DNA from 2 places in the Tessaracoccus sp. MC1865 genome. Region 2 is predicted to be linked to the other one. Evidence: riboswitches for the same ligand, from Rfam matches in the RefSeq annotation. Region 2 holds a riboswitch; the other holds the start of a gene.
What was found. A riboswitch is a leader RNA that binds a small molecule or an ion and turns the genes downstream of it on or off. The one in region 2 is predicted to bind cobalamin.
Positions count from the first base shown of each region.

Region 1: another riboswitch for cobalamin. It lies ahead of J7D54_RS05445 (ribonucleoside-diphosphate reductase subunit alpha); the one in region 2 lies ahead of cobI (precorrin-2 C(20)-methyltransferase).

Region 1 covers NZ_CP072596.1:1,196,607-1,204,708, reverse strand. Annotated here, with positions in the region: gene J7D54_RS05460 (MFS transporter) at 1-251, shown strand, start outside; gene rpmB (50S ribosomal protein L28) at 301-486, opposite strand; gene J7D54_RS05450 (ribonucleotide-diphosphate reductase subunit beta) at 582-1,574, opposite strand; gene J7D54_RS05445 (ribonucleoside-diphosphate reductase subunit alpha) at 1,603-4,122, opposite strand; cobalamin riboswitch at 4,217-4,409, opposite strand; gene J7D54_RS05440 (Rne/Rng family ribonuclease) at 4,498-7,533, opposite strand; gene J7D54_RS05435 (TIGR03936 family radical SAM-associated protein) at 7,736-8,102, opposite strand, start outside.
Region 2 covers NZ_CP072596.1:2,553,133-2,561,234, forward strand. Annotated here, with positions in the region: gene J7D54_RS11965 (CbiX/SirB N-terminal domain-containing protein) at 1-1,001, opposite strand, end outside; gene cobJ (precorrin-3B C(17)-methyltransferase) at 998-3,481, opposite strand; gene cobM (precorrin-4 C(11)-methyltransferase) at 3,478-4,308, opposite strand; gene cobI (precorrin-2 C(20)-methyltransferase) at 4,305-5,063, opposite strand; cobalamin riboswitch at 5,091-5,222, opposite strand; gene J7D54_RS11985 (cobyric acid synthase) at 5,238-6,668, opposite strand; gene J7D54_RS11990 (cobalamin biosynthesis protein) at 6,665-7,603, opposite strand; gene J7D54_RS11995 (histidine phosphatase family protein) at 7,613-8,102, opposite strand, start outside.

The sequences.
Region 1 (8,102 bases), 1.4 Mb from region 2:
TGGGCGCGGGCATCAACATGACGATCGGCGCAGACCTCTCACCGGCGAGGGGGCGCGCCAAGTTCCTGAGCATCTGGGCGATGTTCAGTCAGGGCGGGGCGCTGGGTGGGCCGCTCCTGATCTCAGGGCTGCTCGCAGCAGCGTCCCTGCCGGTGGCGATGTTCAGCGTCGCCGCGGTGGCCGGGGCCGGCGCCGCGTGGATGGCCGCGTGGGCACGCGTCATCGGACTGCCCGGCAGGCGGAGGCAATAGAGAACCGGCGGCCCGCTCAGCGGACCGCCGGTTGTCAGATTGTCTCAGCTCAGCGCGCGACCTTACCGGCCTTCAGGCAGGAGGTGCAGACGTTGACACGCATAGCGGCACCATTCACGGTGGCGCGGACGCGCTGAATGTTCGGGTTCCAGCGACGGTTGGTCTTCTTCTTCGACCAGGGCTTGTTGTGACCGAAGCCGGGTCCCTTGGCGCAAACTTCACACTTGGCAGCCACTGGAATCTCCTTGTTGGTTCGTTAGGGGTACCTTCAAAAAGGCAACCGCACAATGTTAACCCGTTGCGGACAGATTCGCCAAACCGGGGAGCGGTTCAGCTGTGCCGTCCGGTGGCCATCGCATTGACCTCGTAGGACGTGTTGGTGGCTTCGAAGAAGTTCACCAACTGCAGGGTGTCGTTGGCCGTGGCCATCCACTTTGCGGGGTTGGGCACATGATACTCGGGCGCGAAGCCGAGCTCCTCCAACCGTCGATCCGTGAGGTAGCGCACGTAGTCGTTGACCAGCTCGGCGTTCAGCCCCAGGATGCCGCGCGGGAGCAGGTCTCGGTTGTAGGCGACCTCCAGGTCCACTGCCGACAGGATCATCTCCCGGATCTCCGCCGCGAACTCCTCCGTCGCGATCTCGGGGTTCTCCTCGAGCACGGTCAGGATCAGATTGATGCCGAACTTGAGGTGGAGCGACTCGTCGCGCACGATCCAGTCGATCAGCGAGCCGAAGTTGCGCAGCAGGTTGCGCTGCCTGAACGACAGGGCCACCATGAACCCGGAATAGAACCAGATGCCCTCGAGGATCACGTTGTAGGCCACCAGGTTGCGGACGAAATCCTGCTTGCCGGCCACCGTCGAGATGTCGAGGGTGTCCTGCGTCATGCGCCGGATGTAGCGCACTTCGAACTCCTCCTTGGCGGCCATCGACGGCACGCTCACATGCGACTCGTAGGCCGCCTCCCTGTCGACGGGGAACGTCTCCAGCACGTACTCGAACGCCATGCAGTGGTTGGCCTCCTCCCACATCTGCTTGGCCAGGTAGAGATGCGCCTCGGCCGCGTTGACGTAGGGGTAGACGCCGAACGCCAGCGCCTTGTTCACCAGGAGTTCGTTGGGGTTGAAGTAGCTCATCAGGTGGGTCAGGGCATGGCGCTCGTCGTCGCTCATGCGGTGGAAGTCGGCCAGGTCCTCCCCCAACTGGATCTCGTTGGGGAACCAGGTGTTGGCCACGGCCTGGTTGTACAGGTCGTAGGCCCAGGGGTAGGTGACGGGCTTCAACAGGAGCCCGTCCTGGATGCCGGTGCCGAGGATGCTCATGGGTGTGTCCTTCGTGGGAGTGGGGTCGTCACTGGCAGGAGTCGCACTGGAGGCGCTCCTGAGGGTCCACGGGGCAGGCGGCCCCGTCGACGATGTCGATCTCGACGGCGGGACGGGCCACCGCCACGTCCACGGCCGCAACCGCCGGGCGGGCGGCACCGAAGCCACGGCGCGGCGCTCCCCCGGCACCGGCCAGTTCGGCCGCCTTGTTGATCCTGACCGTGCTCTGCTCCGCGGTGTGGCGGGGCATCATGTGCAGGTAGTAGGTGGTCTTCACACCCATCCGCCACGCGAGTCGGTAGAGGTCCTCCATGGTCGCCACGTCACGGTCGGCGAGGTAGATGTTGCGGCTGATGGCCTGGTCGATCCACTTCTGCGCGCGGGCCGCCACCTGCACGTAGGCCGCCGGGTCCACCTGGAAGCTCGTGCGGTAGGTGGCCTTCAGGTGGGCCGGCACCGTGGGCAGCACGCTGAGGTCGCCCTGGCTGCGCAGGAGGTCGTCGCGCACCTCCTCCCACAGGCCCAGGGCCTTGAGGTCGTCCACGAGGTTGCGGTTGACCTCCAGGAACTTGCCCGACGAGGTGGCCCGGCTGAACAACTGCGAGAACTGGGGGTCGATGCCGGGGGTGGTGCCCGCGACCAGCCCGATGGAGGCGGTGGGCGCGATCGCCAGTAGCGTTGCGTTGCGGATGCCCCCGCGGACCTTGACCCGCAACGCATCCCAGTCGAGGCGTTGCGTCCGGTCCACGTCGACGCGCACCCCCCTGTCCTCCTCGAGCGCGTCGAGCGAGTCGATCGGCACCCAGCCCTGCGACCAGCGGGAGCCCACGAAGTTACGGTACGGGCCGCGCTCGCGGGACAGGTCACAGGAGGCGTCGATGGCGTGCCAGCTGATGAACTCCATCACCTCGTCGATGAGCTCATAGGCGGCCGTCGAGTCGTAGGCGTGGCCCAGTTTCTCGAGCACATCCGTGAAGCCCATCACGCCCAGCCCGACGGCGCGGTTGTCGCGGTTGGCACGCTCCGCCTCGCTGACCGACGAGATGGTGATGTCGACCAGGTTGTCCAGCTGCCGCACCGCCGTGCGCACGGTGGCAGCCAGCCTGTTCCAGTCGAACCCGCGCCCCACGAGGTGTCGCGCGAGGTTGACCGACGCCAGGTTGCACACCGCGATGTTGTCGGCGTCCTGCGGCAGGCAGATCTCGGTGCAGAGGTTGGACAGGTGGATGGTGCCGGTGTTGTTGTTCAGGGCGCGGGTGTTGATGGTGTCCTTCCACGTGAGCCAGGGGTGGGAGGTCGTCTGGAGGGTCACCAGGATCTGGCGGTACTGCTCCCGCGCCCCGATCTTCCGGAAACGGCGCAGCTCGCCCGCCTCCGCCATCGCGACGTACTCGCCGTAGCGGGCGGAGAACGCGGCACCGTAGAGCTCGACGAGGTCCGGCGTGTCCAGCGGGTCGAACAGGTACCAGTCGGCGTCGTCGGCCACCCGCTTCATGAACTCGTCACTGATCCACACGGCGGTGTTGGCGGTGCGGACGCGGCGGTACGGGTCCCCCGGGTTCTGCTTCAGGTCGAGGAACTGGGCGAAGTCGAGGTGCCAGTTCTCCATGTAGAAGCACAGCGCGCCGAACTTCTTCCCGCCGCGCGACACCGCCCGCAGCGTCGAGTCGATGGTGTGCATGAACGGGATGGGGCCCGTGGAGGTCGTCTGGTTTGACCGAATCGGGGACCCCTCGCAGCGCAGCTTCGACACCGACAACCCGATGCCGCCGGTGCCCTTCGTCAGCCACATCACGTCGCGCACAGACTTGCCGATGTGTTCGATCTCGTCCTCCATCTGCATCACGAAGCAGTTGGACAGCTGTGCGTAGCTGGTGCCGGCATTGGCCAGGGTGGAGCCGGCAGCGAGGTAGCGCAGCTGGCTCATCGCCTGGTACAGCTCCAGCGCCACGGCAGTGGGGTCTGCCTCGTTCAGGCTCAGCCCCATCGCCACGCGCATCCAGAAGAACTGCGGCACCTCGAGCAGGCGACGGTGCTCGCCGGTCAAGAGGTAGCGGTTGCGCATGGTGGTCACCCCGATGTGGCGCAGCAGGTCGTCGCGCTCGGGGCGCAGGGCGAGAGCCAGCGCCTCTAGATCGAACAGCTCGACGAGCCGGGTATCCAGCAGCCCGCTCCCGACAGCCTTGGCGATCGTCGGGGCGAAGTGTGCAACGTGGAGTTGGCGGATGGTCTCCGGGCCGCCGTCGCCGAACAGGTCGTGGGTGTCGCCGAAAACCAGCTTGTAGATGTGCTTGACCAGCAACCTGGCAGCGATGGTGTCGAAGGCGGGGTCGTCCTTGACATTGGCCAGGGCCACCTGGATCACGGCCTCGTCGAGTTCTTCGGTGGTGATCTGGTCGAAGAGGGTGATCTCCACCTCGGAGCGGAGCTGGACCGCCCGCGTGAGGTCGTCGTCGAGGCCGCGAGCGGCGTCGGAGATGGAGGCGGCGACTTCGGCGCCGTCATAGGGAACCAGGGAGCCGTCACGTTTACGCACACGGATGTACATGGGTGTTTCCTCGCACTCGATGGGGAGTTCGAGAATGCGCGAAACACGATCCTGCGTACGGGCCGTTTCCACGCGGCTCTCGAACCGGACCCCGCGGATGCGGGGCCACGCAGGCAGGTCTTCGGACTCGCGAGCCACCTACTGGCCGTCGCTTCCCGGGGGATCACCCAGTGCTGATGACGGCGGTCGTTCTCACTTACCGCTGCGGGACAGTTCCGGATTTGCACCGGATTCCCTCTTAGCCGACAACCCTGGGGTTGGCGGAACCTTGCGTTGCCGCAACCATATCTGGTGAATCACACGGATGTAAACACCATATATTGGGAATGCGAAAGGGGCGGGTGACACATCGTCACCCGCCCCTTCAGGGCCTGATCAGCGGCCGCGGCCGCCGCGTCGGCGGTTGCCGCCCTTGCGCTCGCCACCGTCGGACGGCGCCTGCGAATCCACCGGCTCTTCGAAGCGGTGGTACCCGGCGCCGTCGCAATGCTCGCACGGCTCGGTGAAGGCTTCCTGCAGACCGGTGCCGATGCGCTTGCGCGTGAGCTGCACCAGACCCAGGCTGGTGACCTCCGAGACCTGATGCCGCGTCCGGTCACGGCTCAGGCACTCGACGAGCCTGCGCAGCAGGAGGTCACGGTTGCTGGGCAACACCATGTCGATGAAGTCGATGACGATCATGCCGCCCAGGTCACGCAGCCGCAGTTGGCGCACGATCTCTTCCGCAGCCTCCAGGTTGTTGCTGGTGACCGTGGCCTCGAGATTGCCCCCGGCGCCGGTGAAGCGGCCGGTGTTCACGTCGATGACAGTCATGGCCTCGGTGCGGTCGATGACGAGCGAGCCACCCGAGGGGAGGAACACCTTGCGATCGAGCGCCTTGGCGATCTGCTCGTCGATCTTGAACTTCGCGAAGATGTCCTTGCCGTCATCCCCCACCTCGAAGCGCTCGAGGCGCTCAGCCAGGTGCGGGGCCACGTGTGACACGTAGGCCGCGATGGCGTCGTAGGAGTCCTCCGGGCCACCGTCGCCCTGGACGATGAGCTGGCCGAAGTCTTCGGTGAAGAGGTCACGCACGATCCGCAGCGTCAGGTCCGGCTCCGAATACAGCGCCTGCGGGGCACTGCCCTTCTTGGACGCCTTCTCGATGACCTCCCACTGCGCCTTCAGGCGGTTCACGTCGCGGACGAGCTCGTCCTCCGGAATGCCCTCGGCGGCGGTGCGCACGATAACCGACTCGTTGTCGGAGATCAGCGAGCTGAGGATGCCGCGCAGGCGGTTGCGCTCGGTGTCCGGCAGCTTGCGCGAGATGCCGGAGAGGTGGCCACCCGGCGAGTACACGATGTAGCGGCCCGGCAGGGAGATGTGGCCGGTGAGGCGCGCACCCTTCGCTCCGACCGGATCCTTGGTGACCTGCACCAGAACGGACTGGCCGGACTTCAGGACGTTCTCGACCTTGCGGTTCTCGCCGCTGACCTGGAAGGCGTCCCAGTCCACCTCGCCGGCGTAGAGCACGGCGTTGCGGCCACGGCCGATGTCAATGAACGCGGCCTCCATGCTGGGCAGGACGTTCTGGACCTTGCCGACGTAGACGTTGCCGATGAGCGACGCGGCCGAGGCCTTGTCCACGTAGTGCTCCACGAGGATGCCGTCCTCGATGACGGCCAGCTGCGTGTAGTCCTCCGACTGGCGGATCACGAGCTTGCGGTCCACCTGTTCGCGGCGGGCCAGGAACTCGGCCTCGCTGAGGATGGGGGCGCGGCGACGGCCTGCGGCGCGGGACTCCTTGCGGCGCTGCCGCTTGGCCTCCATGCGGGTCGAGCCCTCGATGCCGGTCACCTCGTCGTCGTGGCCGCCCTCACCGGAGGATTCTCCGTTGCGACGGCGGCGACGGCGACGACGGCGTACTGTGACGCCTTCGCCATCGGCATCGTCGGCAGACTCCGGGCTGTCGGCGTGCTCGTCCGAATCAGCAGAGTCGTTGTCATCGTCGTCCGACTCCTCGGACGAGTCGTCGTCGCCCTCGGAATCAGCGCGGCCACCACGACGGCGGCGACGGCCCCCCCTGCGACGGCGGCGACGCGTGGGACGGTCGTCGTCCGCCGAGTCTTCATCGGATTCCTCGTCGGAATCGTCGTCGGAATCGTCGTCCGAGGTTTCGTCGTCCTGGGTCTCGGAATCGGACTCGTCCGCGTCGGTGTCAATGTCGGTGTCGACGGTTTCCCCGTCGTCCTCGTCCTCAGCCTCGTCGTCGGCGGTTTCGGCCAGCGCCGAATCTGCCGCGATCGCGCCGGCCAGGGCGGCGAGCTGCGCGTCGCGGGCGGCGGCGGTCATGAAGGGGTCGCTCAGCACAGCCTTGCGGGCCTCTGCGATCTCCTCGGCCGCACGGAGCGCGGCGGCGATGGGGTCTTCGTCGGGATCTGCGGCGGTGCCGCGACGCTCAGGCGCTGCGGCCGGGCGGCTCACGCGACGACGGCGCCCCCTGGGCGCGGTCTCTTCGCGGGCGGTCTCTTCGCTGGGGGTCTCCTCGCGGAGGATCTCCTCACGCGGAGCAGCCTCTTCCTTGGGTGCCTCAGCCTCCTCGGCGACCTCAGGGGCCGGGGTGCTCTCGATGGCCCGCGCCTCAGCACGGCGACCGAGGGCGCGTGACTGGCGTCCACGGCCCAGGGCAGCGGGCTCGCGCTGCGGTTCGGGTTCGGCGGCAGCCTCGGGCGTGCCGGCAGCCTCCGGGGCGGGCGCAGCTTCGGGGGCTGCCGCCTTGCGGGTGGCGCGCCGACGACGGGCGGGCTGGGCGGACTCGGCCGGCGCCTCGACGGGTGCCGGTGCCTCGGCCTGCACGGGCTGGGGTTCGGGTGCGGACTCGACGGCTTCGGTGGTGGTCTCTGCGGGCGAGCCTTGGACCTCTGAGGGGGCTGCGGCCGCGGTGCTGCGGGTGGCGCGGCGACGGGTGGGGCGCTTCTCGGCGACGGGCGCGGCGGCCTGCGCCTCGGGCTGGGCCACCTCGGGCTGGGCGGCCTCGGCCTGGGGCGATTCCGCAGGCTCACTGCCCTCGGCCTTCGGCTCCACGTCGACCTTGCGACGACGCGTGGTGGTGGTGCGGGTGGCGGGCTTCGTCGAGGCCCGGCGACGCTTGGGCGCCAGATCCTCGGCGGGGGCTTCGCTCGTTGTCTCGGGGACGGCCGCGTCAGCGGCCGGCTCGGAAGCGGCCGGGGCGGGGGTGGCATCAGGAGTGGCCCGGCGGGTGGTGCTCTGGGCGGGGGTGCTCTGGGGGGCGGCGGCCGGGGCCTCGACCTGCGCTTCCGCGGCGACTTTGGGGGCACCAGCGGGGCGGGAGGCGGCGCGACGGCGGCGCTGCGTCGGGGCGGGGGTGGCGCTGTCCGGCGTCACTTGATCATTGTTCTCTGATGTGAGCATGCGGCTCCTTACGCGCACTGGGCGCGGACCGGGCACAGCGGACTGTGCCGTAAGACTGTGATCCTCTGAAGCCAGCGAGCAGTCGCGGAAGAATTGTGCCGCGGTGCAGTCTCACTGCCTCAGGGTGGCACCGGGCGGCGCCATGACCTTCGCTCATTCTTCCACACATCACGAGAAACCGTCGCACCGGTTGTACGTGTCGTCAGTTGTGCGGACGCAGGGGGTCCCCGATGTCGCCTTCTTTGAGTGGCCCCTGGCTGAGCCGATTGAGCAACATCTCGCTGGGGATCGTCTCGTCGATGGTGCGCAGCGCGGCCACCACGTCGTCGGGCCGCACCAGCGGAGTGCCGATGTGGGAGCGCAGGCGCAACACTCCATCGTCGACGACCTCGAGCGAGATGATGGCCTCCCGCACGTCGAACGCGCGCATGCCGCGTTTGGTCATGCGCTCGACGGTGAGGTGCTCGCGGCTGAGCAGCTCCGCCACGGCGGCGCTCAGCGCACTTGGGTCGCAGTTGAGCCGGATCTCCCAGTCCGAGGCTTGCAGGAGGTCCCCCAGCGACTCCTTG
Region 2 (8,102 bases):
TCGGTGGCGGCGAGGATGTACCAGGCGTCACCCAGGTCGGAATCGAGGAACGCCCGCCGGATCCATTCAAACCGGCCCTCCTCAGCGAGCATCCGCAGCGCGGGCGTCAGATGGGGCGCCACCACCCTCAGCCGCGCCCCGGCCTCCAGCAGCCGTGGCACGCGGCGCTCCGCGACCTTGCCGCCGCCCAGCACCAGCACGTCTCGGTTGCGCAGCAACAGCCCCGCCAGATAGGTGGGCGACCCATGCGGCGGCGCCTCCGGCAGCATCTCCAGGTAGCGCTCCACCACCACGTCGGCCAGTTCCGCGCACGCCCCGATCACATCGGCCACCCGCACCTCGGCATCTGGGTGGGCGGCGGCCCATTCGTCGGTCTGCCGCTGCGTCCAGGTGCTGAGCATGCCGGGGAACAGCCAGTGCCCCATCACCACGATGCGGCGTGCCCCCGCCGCGTACGAACGATCCAGGGCGGTGGGCAGCGACGGGCGGGTGACCTGGATGAACGCCGGTTCGACGTCGGCCCACTCCCCCCGCTCCAGCAGCATGCGGGCCAGGCGCACGTGATCGGCGTTCGCGTCCGGCACCAGGGCGCCACGGCCCACGAACACCACGCTGGTCTCGGCAGGTGCCCAATCGCCGCGGGCCGCGTGGAGCCGGCCCTCGACGGCCTCCATCAGGCGCGGATGCGGGCCCAGATGCGCCGCGTAGTCCACGTGCGCCCCGGGCACCGCCGAGCGAGCCTCCGCAATGAACTCCGGGATATCGGAGCGCACGTGCCCGCCGGTGCCCAGCATCAGCGGGACGACGACCGCGCGCGGCCCATGCTGCTCCAGTGCCTGGGTGAGGGCTGCGGTGATGGACGGCTCAGTGAGTTCGACGAACCCCACGTTGACCGGCACGCCAGGCACCCTCTCGCGCACCAACTGGGCGAGTTCCAGGCACGCCTCCACTCCCGCTTCGAGCCGCGTGCCGTGGGCCGCGATCAACAGGGGGGTCCTCATGCGTTGTCCTTGGGGTGTAGTTCGGGCGCCGGTCCTTGGTGAGCCTGCAGCTCGTTCGCGGCGCCCTGCTCTTCCAGAACCACCGACCCTGTCCGGTGTATTCCCTGCCCCTCTGGAACCGCCGGATCCATCCAGGTGTAATCCCGCGGGGTGACCATCAGCTGGCGCCCCCCGCCGGACGTGACGTACTTCGTCGACGACGAGCCCACCACGACAAGGGAATTCATGTCCACCCACTCGGGCCGGAACTCCGCCAGCGTACTCAGGATGACCTTCTGTCGAGGGCGCTCCGCCTGCTGGACCACCGCCACAGGGGTGTCGGGTGGGCGGTGCTCGCCGAGGATCTCCAGGGCCCGCGGGAGATGCGCCACCCGCTTGCGGGAGCGCGGGTTGTAGAGGACCGTGACGAAGTCGCCGACGGAGGCGCCGTGGAGGCGCCGCTCAATGGACTCCCAGGGGGTGTGCAGGTCGGACAACGAGATGGTGGCATGGTCGTGGCCCAGCGGCGCGCCAAGGATGGCGGAAACCGCGAGCGAGGCGGTCACGCCGGGCACGACGTCGACGTCCACGCCGTCGGTGCCCTGCTCCAGCACGGGGCTGGCCATCGCGTAGATCGCCGGGTCGCCGCCGCAGACCAGGGCGACGTTCTCGCCGGCCCGGGCCGCGTCGATCGCCGAGGCCGTGCGCTCCTCCTCGGTGCCCATCTTCGTGGCCATGATGCGGGCGCCGGGGCGGATGAGGTCGCGGATCTGCTTGACGTACGGGGCGTACCCGACGACGTAGGTGGCCTGCTGGAGACGCTGCTTCGCGCGGGGCGTGAGGAGGTCGCGGACCCCGGGGCCGAGCCCCACGACGCTGAGCCGCCCCCGCGCGGGGATACGGCCGACGGCGCACGTGGCGTCCTGGGTCTTCTGCTTGGGCACGATGAGGCGGGCGCCGCGCGCCATCACAGAGGCCTCCGAGACCGACGGCGTGCCGACGTGCTCCAGCGCGTACTGGCTGGGCGTCGGCACGTCGAAGACGGCCAGTTCCGCGGCCGGGTAGTCGAGGAGTTTGACCCCCAACTGATGGGCTAGCTGGATCAGCCCGAGCTCGCCGGCCTTGGCGTCTATGGTGGTGAGCGCGGTCACCGACTCGAGGGCCAGGTTGTGCTCAGCGAGGGTCGCCTCGAGGAGTCCGCGGAGGTGCTCGGCGGAGGTGCCCTTGTTGCAGCCCATGCCCACCACGAGGCTGGGGGGATGCAACACGACGGTGGGGACTCTTTCAGTCTCAACCAGCGTGTGGTCAGTGACGAGGATCCGGGCGACGGGGCGCTCGGCGTTCTCTGACACGTTGGCCGGCAGCGGCGGCAGCGGCCACGGCTGCCACTTCTGCACGAGCACCGGCCCGCCGTCGATGATGGCCCGGGTGACGGCCGCGACGTCGCCGGAGTAGGCCCAGCCCAGGGTGTCCAGGGCGGGGATGTTCAGCGCGTCGGTGGCGGTGGTCAGCACCGGCGTGGCGCCTGTGGCCTCGGCGATCCGCCGGGCGAGGTCGTTGGCGCCGCCCGCATGCCCGCCCACCAGCGGGACGGCGAACCGGCCGGCCTCGTCGACGACGACCACGGCGGGGTCGGTCTTCTTGTCCCGCAGCAACGGCGCGATGATGCGCGAGGTCGCTCCCAGGGCGAGGTGGCTGACGATGAGATCGCACCGCTGCCAGGCGGCCGCCAGCCCTTCGCAGGCCGGGCCGTCGAAGCGGAGCGTGGCTCCGACGACGCCGTCGATGGCGTCGGCGTGCCGCCGAGCCGCCGCCGAGTTGGTGACCTGACCGATCACGTTCCCTGAGCCCTCGACGCGCCCTGAGCCAGCCCCAGCGCTGAGCCCCGGACCGGTCGAACGGCGGACGCCCAGGCCGTCGAGGATGATCACGACGTTGGGCTCCGCCACGTCTGCCGTCAGCGCCTCCTCGGGCGAGAACCAGCGCACCTGTTCGTCGGCTTCCCCCAGCCGTTCGGCGACGACGAAGCGCAACCCCTCGGCAGGGGCGAGCGCAGCCGCGATCTCGCGCAGGCCGGTACCCGGCCCGGTGAGCACCGCGACCTTCGGGTGCCTGCGCGCCGCGGCCACGGCGTCGTCGATGGGGCGCCCGTGGGCGGAGACCACGACGGCGTCATCCCAGGGCAGCGCGACGGCAGCGAAGGCGGCCGCCACGGAACTCACCGCCGGCCGCACCGACAGCTCGAAGCCGTCGGCACGGAGCCGGCGCACGATGCCGTGGAAGCCGGGGTCGCCGCTGGCGATCACCAGCGCGTCGGCGCCGTCCGGCAGGGAGCGCAGCCGCTCCAGCGCCGGGGTCAGCGCGCCGAGCACCACCCGGCGCGGCTCCTCCACCCCCAAAGCCTCCAGGTGCCGCCGGCCGCCGACCACCAGCGCCGCCCGCTCGGCCAGCGCAACCGTCTCCGGGGCGAGCTGCCCCAGGTAACCGTGGACGTGGATCATGACAGTTCCTCCGTGACGCCCCGCGTGCCGTGGGCGCGCAGGTCTGCCTGCGCCTGGGGTTCGGCCGCGCGGTACTCGTGCCGGAACCCGGGATGGTAGAGATGCGAGCGGGTACTGAGCGGTCCTTCAGCCAGCGCCGGACCCACCAGGACGACGGTGTGCTTCCACAGCTTGTGCTCGCGCATCGTCGCCGAGAGTTCGTCGAGTGCGCAGCGCAGCATCATCTCGTCGGGCCAGGTCACGCGGTACCCGACGATGCACGGGGTCTCCGGCGGGTAGCCGCCCGCCAGGAGCTCGTCCTGCAGCACCTTGTTGCGCGCCGCGGACAGGTACAGCGCCATGGTGGCGCCGTGCGCGGCGAACGAGCGCACGGTCTCCTTCGGGGGCATCGGCGTGCGGCCGCCCTCCAGCCTGGTGAGGATCAGCGACTGCGACACCTCCGGCACCGTGATCTCCACCTCCATGCGCGCCGCCGCGGCCGAGAAGGCGGAGATGCCGGGCACCGATTCGAAGTCGAGCCCCAGTTCGCGGATAAGGTCGCGCTGCTCCGCGGTGGCGCCGTAGATGGAGGGGTCGCCGGTGTGCACCCTGGCGACGGTGAGCCCCTCGTCGCGGGCCCGCTCGTAGAGGGGCGCGATGTCCTCCAGCGAGGCGGACGCGGAATCGATGACCTCGGCCCCCGGTTTCACGCCTGCGACGATGTCGGGATGCACCAGCGAGGACGCCCAGATGACGATGTCGGCCTCCCCGATCACGCGCGCCCCGCGCAGCGTGATGAGATCAGCGGCGCCCGGACCGGCACCGACGAACACCACCTTGCCGCTCACAGCGCACCGCCCGTCCCCGTGCGGCGCGGGGCGCTCAGCACGGTGGAGAAGTAGGGCGCCCGTTCGTCGTCGGTCAGGTCGTCCAGCGCCACGAGCCGCTGCCCCTCGAGGGACACGTTGACGCCCAGCACGGCGTCGCGCCCCTCCTCCCGGAGCACGCGCACCAGTTCGGGTAGCTTCCGGCCACCCTTGTAGGCGACCACGGTGTCGGCGGCTCCCAACAACTCCCGCACCCGGTCGAGGCCGACGGTGACCGGAACCAGCGCCAGGATCTCCTGCCCCTCCACGAGCGGCGTCTTCGACTCCGCGGCCAGCGCCTGCATCGCTGTGATCCCGGGAATCACCTCCACCTCGACGCCCTGCCGCGACTCCACGACGTGCGCCGCCAGGTACGAGAACGTCGAGTACACCGACGGATCGCCGACGGTGGCGAAGGCCACGCGCTGGGCCCCGCCGTCGAATTCCTCCAGCGCGGCCGACGCGGAGGTGAGCCACGCCTCCTTCCGCCTGTCCGAGACGCCGCTTCGGTCCGCCATGGAGAACGGGATGCGCCGGATCCGCGCGTCGGGCGCGACGTCCGCGACGATCAGCTCAGCGCGGCCCGGACCGTCGCCGGAGGCCTCCGTCGCGGGGACGAGGACGACGTCGGCCGCCCTCAGCGCCAGCGCAGCTTTGATGGTGGTGAGAGTGGGATCTCCTGGGCCGACACCGACGCCGATCAGACGTCGTGGGGCAGGGGCGGGGACGGTGGACACCGTGGCCTCCTGTGGGTTCGCTCGCCCGGACAAAGTGGCCGCGCAGACAGAGTTCCTGACTCACCCGTTAGGGCTCACAGTGGCGGGACCGCCCCGGATTCACACCGGGTTCCTCTGACGCTCTGCGCGTTGGCAGTCATCCTCGCAGACCCCCTTCCGGCGCCGACGGCGGGGTCAGCCGAGCGACAGGATGCGCTCCACGTCCGCGTGTTCCTCCAGCGCGTCGGCCACCGCTTCGAGCATCATTTCGCGCCGCTGCGCGAACCCGGGCGCGGCCGACGGCGTCCAGTCACGCCCCGCGGCCTGGGCCACGACGGCGAGCCAGGCCCGGCGGAAGTCGTCTGACTCCAGCGCGCCGTGCCACATGGTGCCCCACGTCTGCCCGACGCGGACGCCGCCGAGGAACTCCTCGCCCCCGGGCGAGGGGCGCATGCGGCCGTGGTGGATCTCGTAGCCCTCCACTGGAATCCCGCGCCACTGACCCTTCGGCCGGCCCAACACCTTCTCCGCCTCGAACCGCACGTCCACCGGGAGGAGCCCCAGACCCGGCACGGGGGTGTCGTCGCCGCTCTCCACCGGGTCGACGATGGCGCGGGCCAGCATCTGGAACCCGCCGCAGATCCCCAGCACCGGCCGCCCGGCCGCCGCCCTCGCGGTCACCGCCTCGGCCAGGCCGGTCTCGCGCAGCCACGCCAGGTCGTGCAGCGTGGCCCGCGACCCCGGCAGCACCGCCAGGTCCGCCGCGGCCACCTCTGCGGGATTCGTCGTCACGCTCACGTGCACCCCCGGTTCCGCAGCCAGGGCGTCCACGTCCGTCGCGTTGGAGATGCGCGGCATCCGGATCACGGCGACGGTGAGCCCGCCGTCGGCCTTCTCCTCGCCGCGCCACCGGGCCACCTCCAAGGCGTCCTCGCCGTCGACCCACATGCCAGGCAGCCACGGCACCACGCCGAAGTTGGGCAGGCCGCACCGGCGGGTGAGTTCGTCCAGCCCCGGGTCCAGGACGGCCTGGTCGCCGCGGAACTTGTTGATGAGGTAGCCGGCCAGGAGCGCCCGGTCCTCGGTGTCGAGCAGGGCCCAGGTGCCGTAGATGGAGGCGAGGACGCCGCCGCGGTCGATGTCGCCGACGAGCAGCACGGGCAGGGTGAAGGCCCTGGCCAGGCCCATGTTGGTGTAGTCGCCCGCGCGGAGGTTGATCTCGGCCGGGGAACCGGCGCCCTCGCAGATCACCAGGTCGTGCCGGGCCGCGAGCTCGCGGTACGCGTCATGCGCGGCTTGCGCCAAGAGCCGCCGTCCGGTGGCGTACTCCCCCGCCCGCAGTTCGCCCGCTGGTTGGCCGCGGAGGATGACGTGCGCGCGCCGGTCGCTGCCCGGCTTCAGCAGCACTGGATTCATCGCGGTCGACGGCGTGACCCCGGCCGCGATGGCCTGCAGGTATTGCGCGCGGCCGATCTCGCCGTCGGCCACCACCATGGAGTTGTTGCTCATGTTCTGGGCCTTGAACGGCACCACGTCGATGCCCCGCCGCCGCGCCGCTCGGCACAGCCCGGCGGTGATCAGCGACTTCCCCGCATCCGACGACGTGCCCGCCACCAGGAAACTCATCGCCGCCCCCTCCTCAGCAGGGCGAACCCCGCCGCCAGAGCCGTCGCCGCGCCGGTCACGAGCGTGACCAGCTGCGCCGCCTTGCGCACCTCACACGCGCCCGGTCGGGGCCCGTCGCCGAGCCGCCCCCGCTCCTCCACGCGATTGGCGTACACGTTGCGCCCGCCCAACTGCACGCCGATGGCGCCGGCCCAGGCGGCCTCGCACCAACCGCCGTTGGGCGAGGGGTGGTTGCCCGCGTCGCGCAGCGTGATGGCCCAGGCGCGCCGGGCCGAGCCGCCGACCGCGGGAGCGAGCGCCGCACCCAGCACCCCGGTGAGGCGTGCCGGCAGGAGGTCCAAGGCGTCGTCCAGCTTCGCCGACGCCGTGCCGAAGCGGCCGTAGCGCTCATCGCGGCGGCCCACCATGGCGTCGAGCGTGTTGACGGCCCGGTGCCCCAGCAGGCCGGGGATGCCCAGCAGCGCACCCCAGAACAGCGAGGCCACGGCCGAATCCGCGGTGTTCTCCGCCATGGATTCGACGGTGGCACGGGCCAGTTCCGGCTCGTCGAGCTGGGCGGCGTCGCGGCCGCAGAGGTTGGGCAGCTGCGCGCGGGCGCGGGCGAGGTCGCCGATCTCCAGGCTGTCGGCCATCGTGTCGCCCTCCCGGGCGAGGCTGCGGGCGCCGAGCACGGCCCAGGTGGCGAGCGCCGTGGCGGCGGTGTGGAGCACCGGGTGCCGACGGGTGAGCCGCTCGGCAGCGACCCCCAGCGCCGCGACGGGCGCCACCGTCGCCGTCGTGTAAACCGCCCCGGCGGCGACGTTGTCGCCGTAGAGGGGGGCTTCGGCCCGGGCGGCGAACGAGCCGAACCAGGCCACCGGGTGGTGACGCCGGGGGTCGCCGACGATCTGGTCGGCGAGCACGCCGAGTGCGAGGCCGAGAGCTCTGGAGATCACGGGGGAAGGCTATCGGGCCGGGTTGTGGGTGCGGACCTCGCCGTTGCCGAACTCCAGCCATTCGACGCTGCGGTGGTCCCGGCCGTCGAGCACTGCCAGCAGGATGCGGAGGGTGTCACCGTGCGAGACGAGCACCACCTCGCCGTCGACCTCCGGCAGCCCCGCCACGAACAGCGTGAGGCGCTCATGCACGTCGCGCACCGATTCGCCGCCGCCCCAGCGCACCTCCGAGATGTGGACGCCGTCGGGCACCGGCTCCTCGATGAGGTCGTCGTAGCTGAGCCCCTCGAGTCGGCCGAGGCCCTGCTCGCGGAGCGCCGGTGTCGCCTGGACGGGCACGCCCAGCGCGCGGGACACGGCGTCGGCGGTCTGCAGCGCGCGCACCTGGTCCGAGGACCAGATGGCGGAGACCGGCCTGCCGGCGAGCAGCTCGGCGACCGACGCGGCCTCGGCATGGCCCTGCTCGGTCAGCGGCACGTCGGGGGTCTGGCCCTGGAGC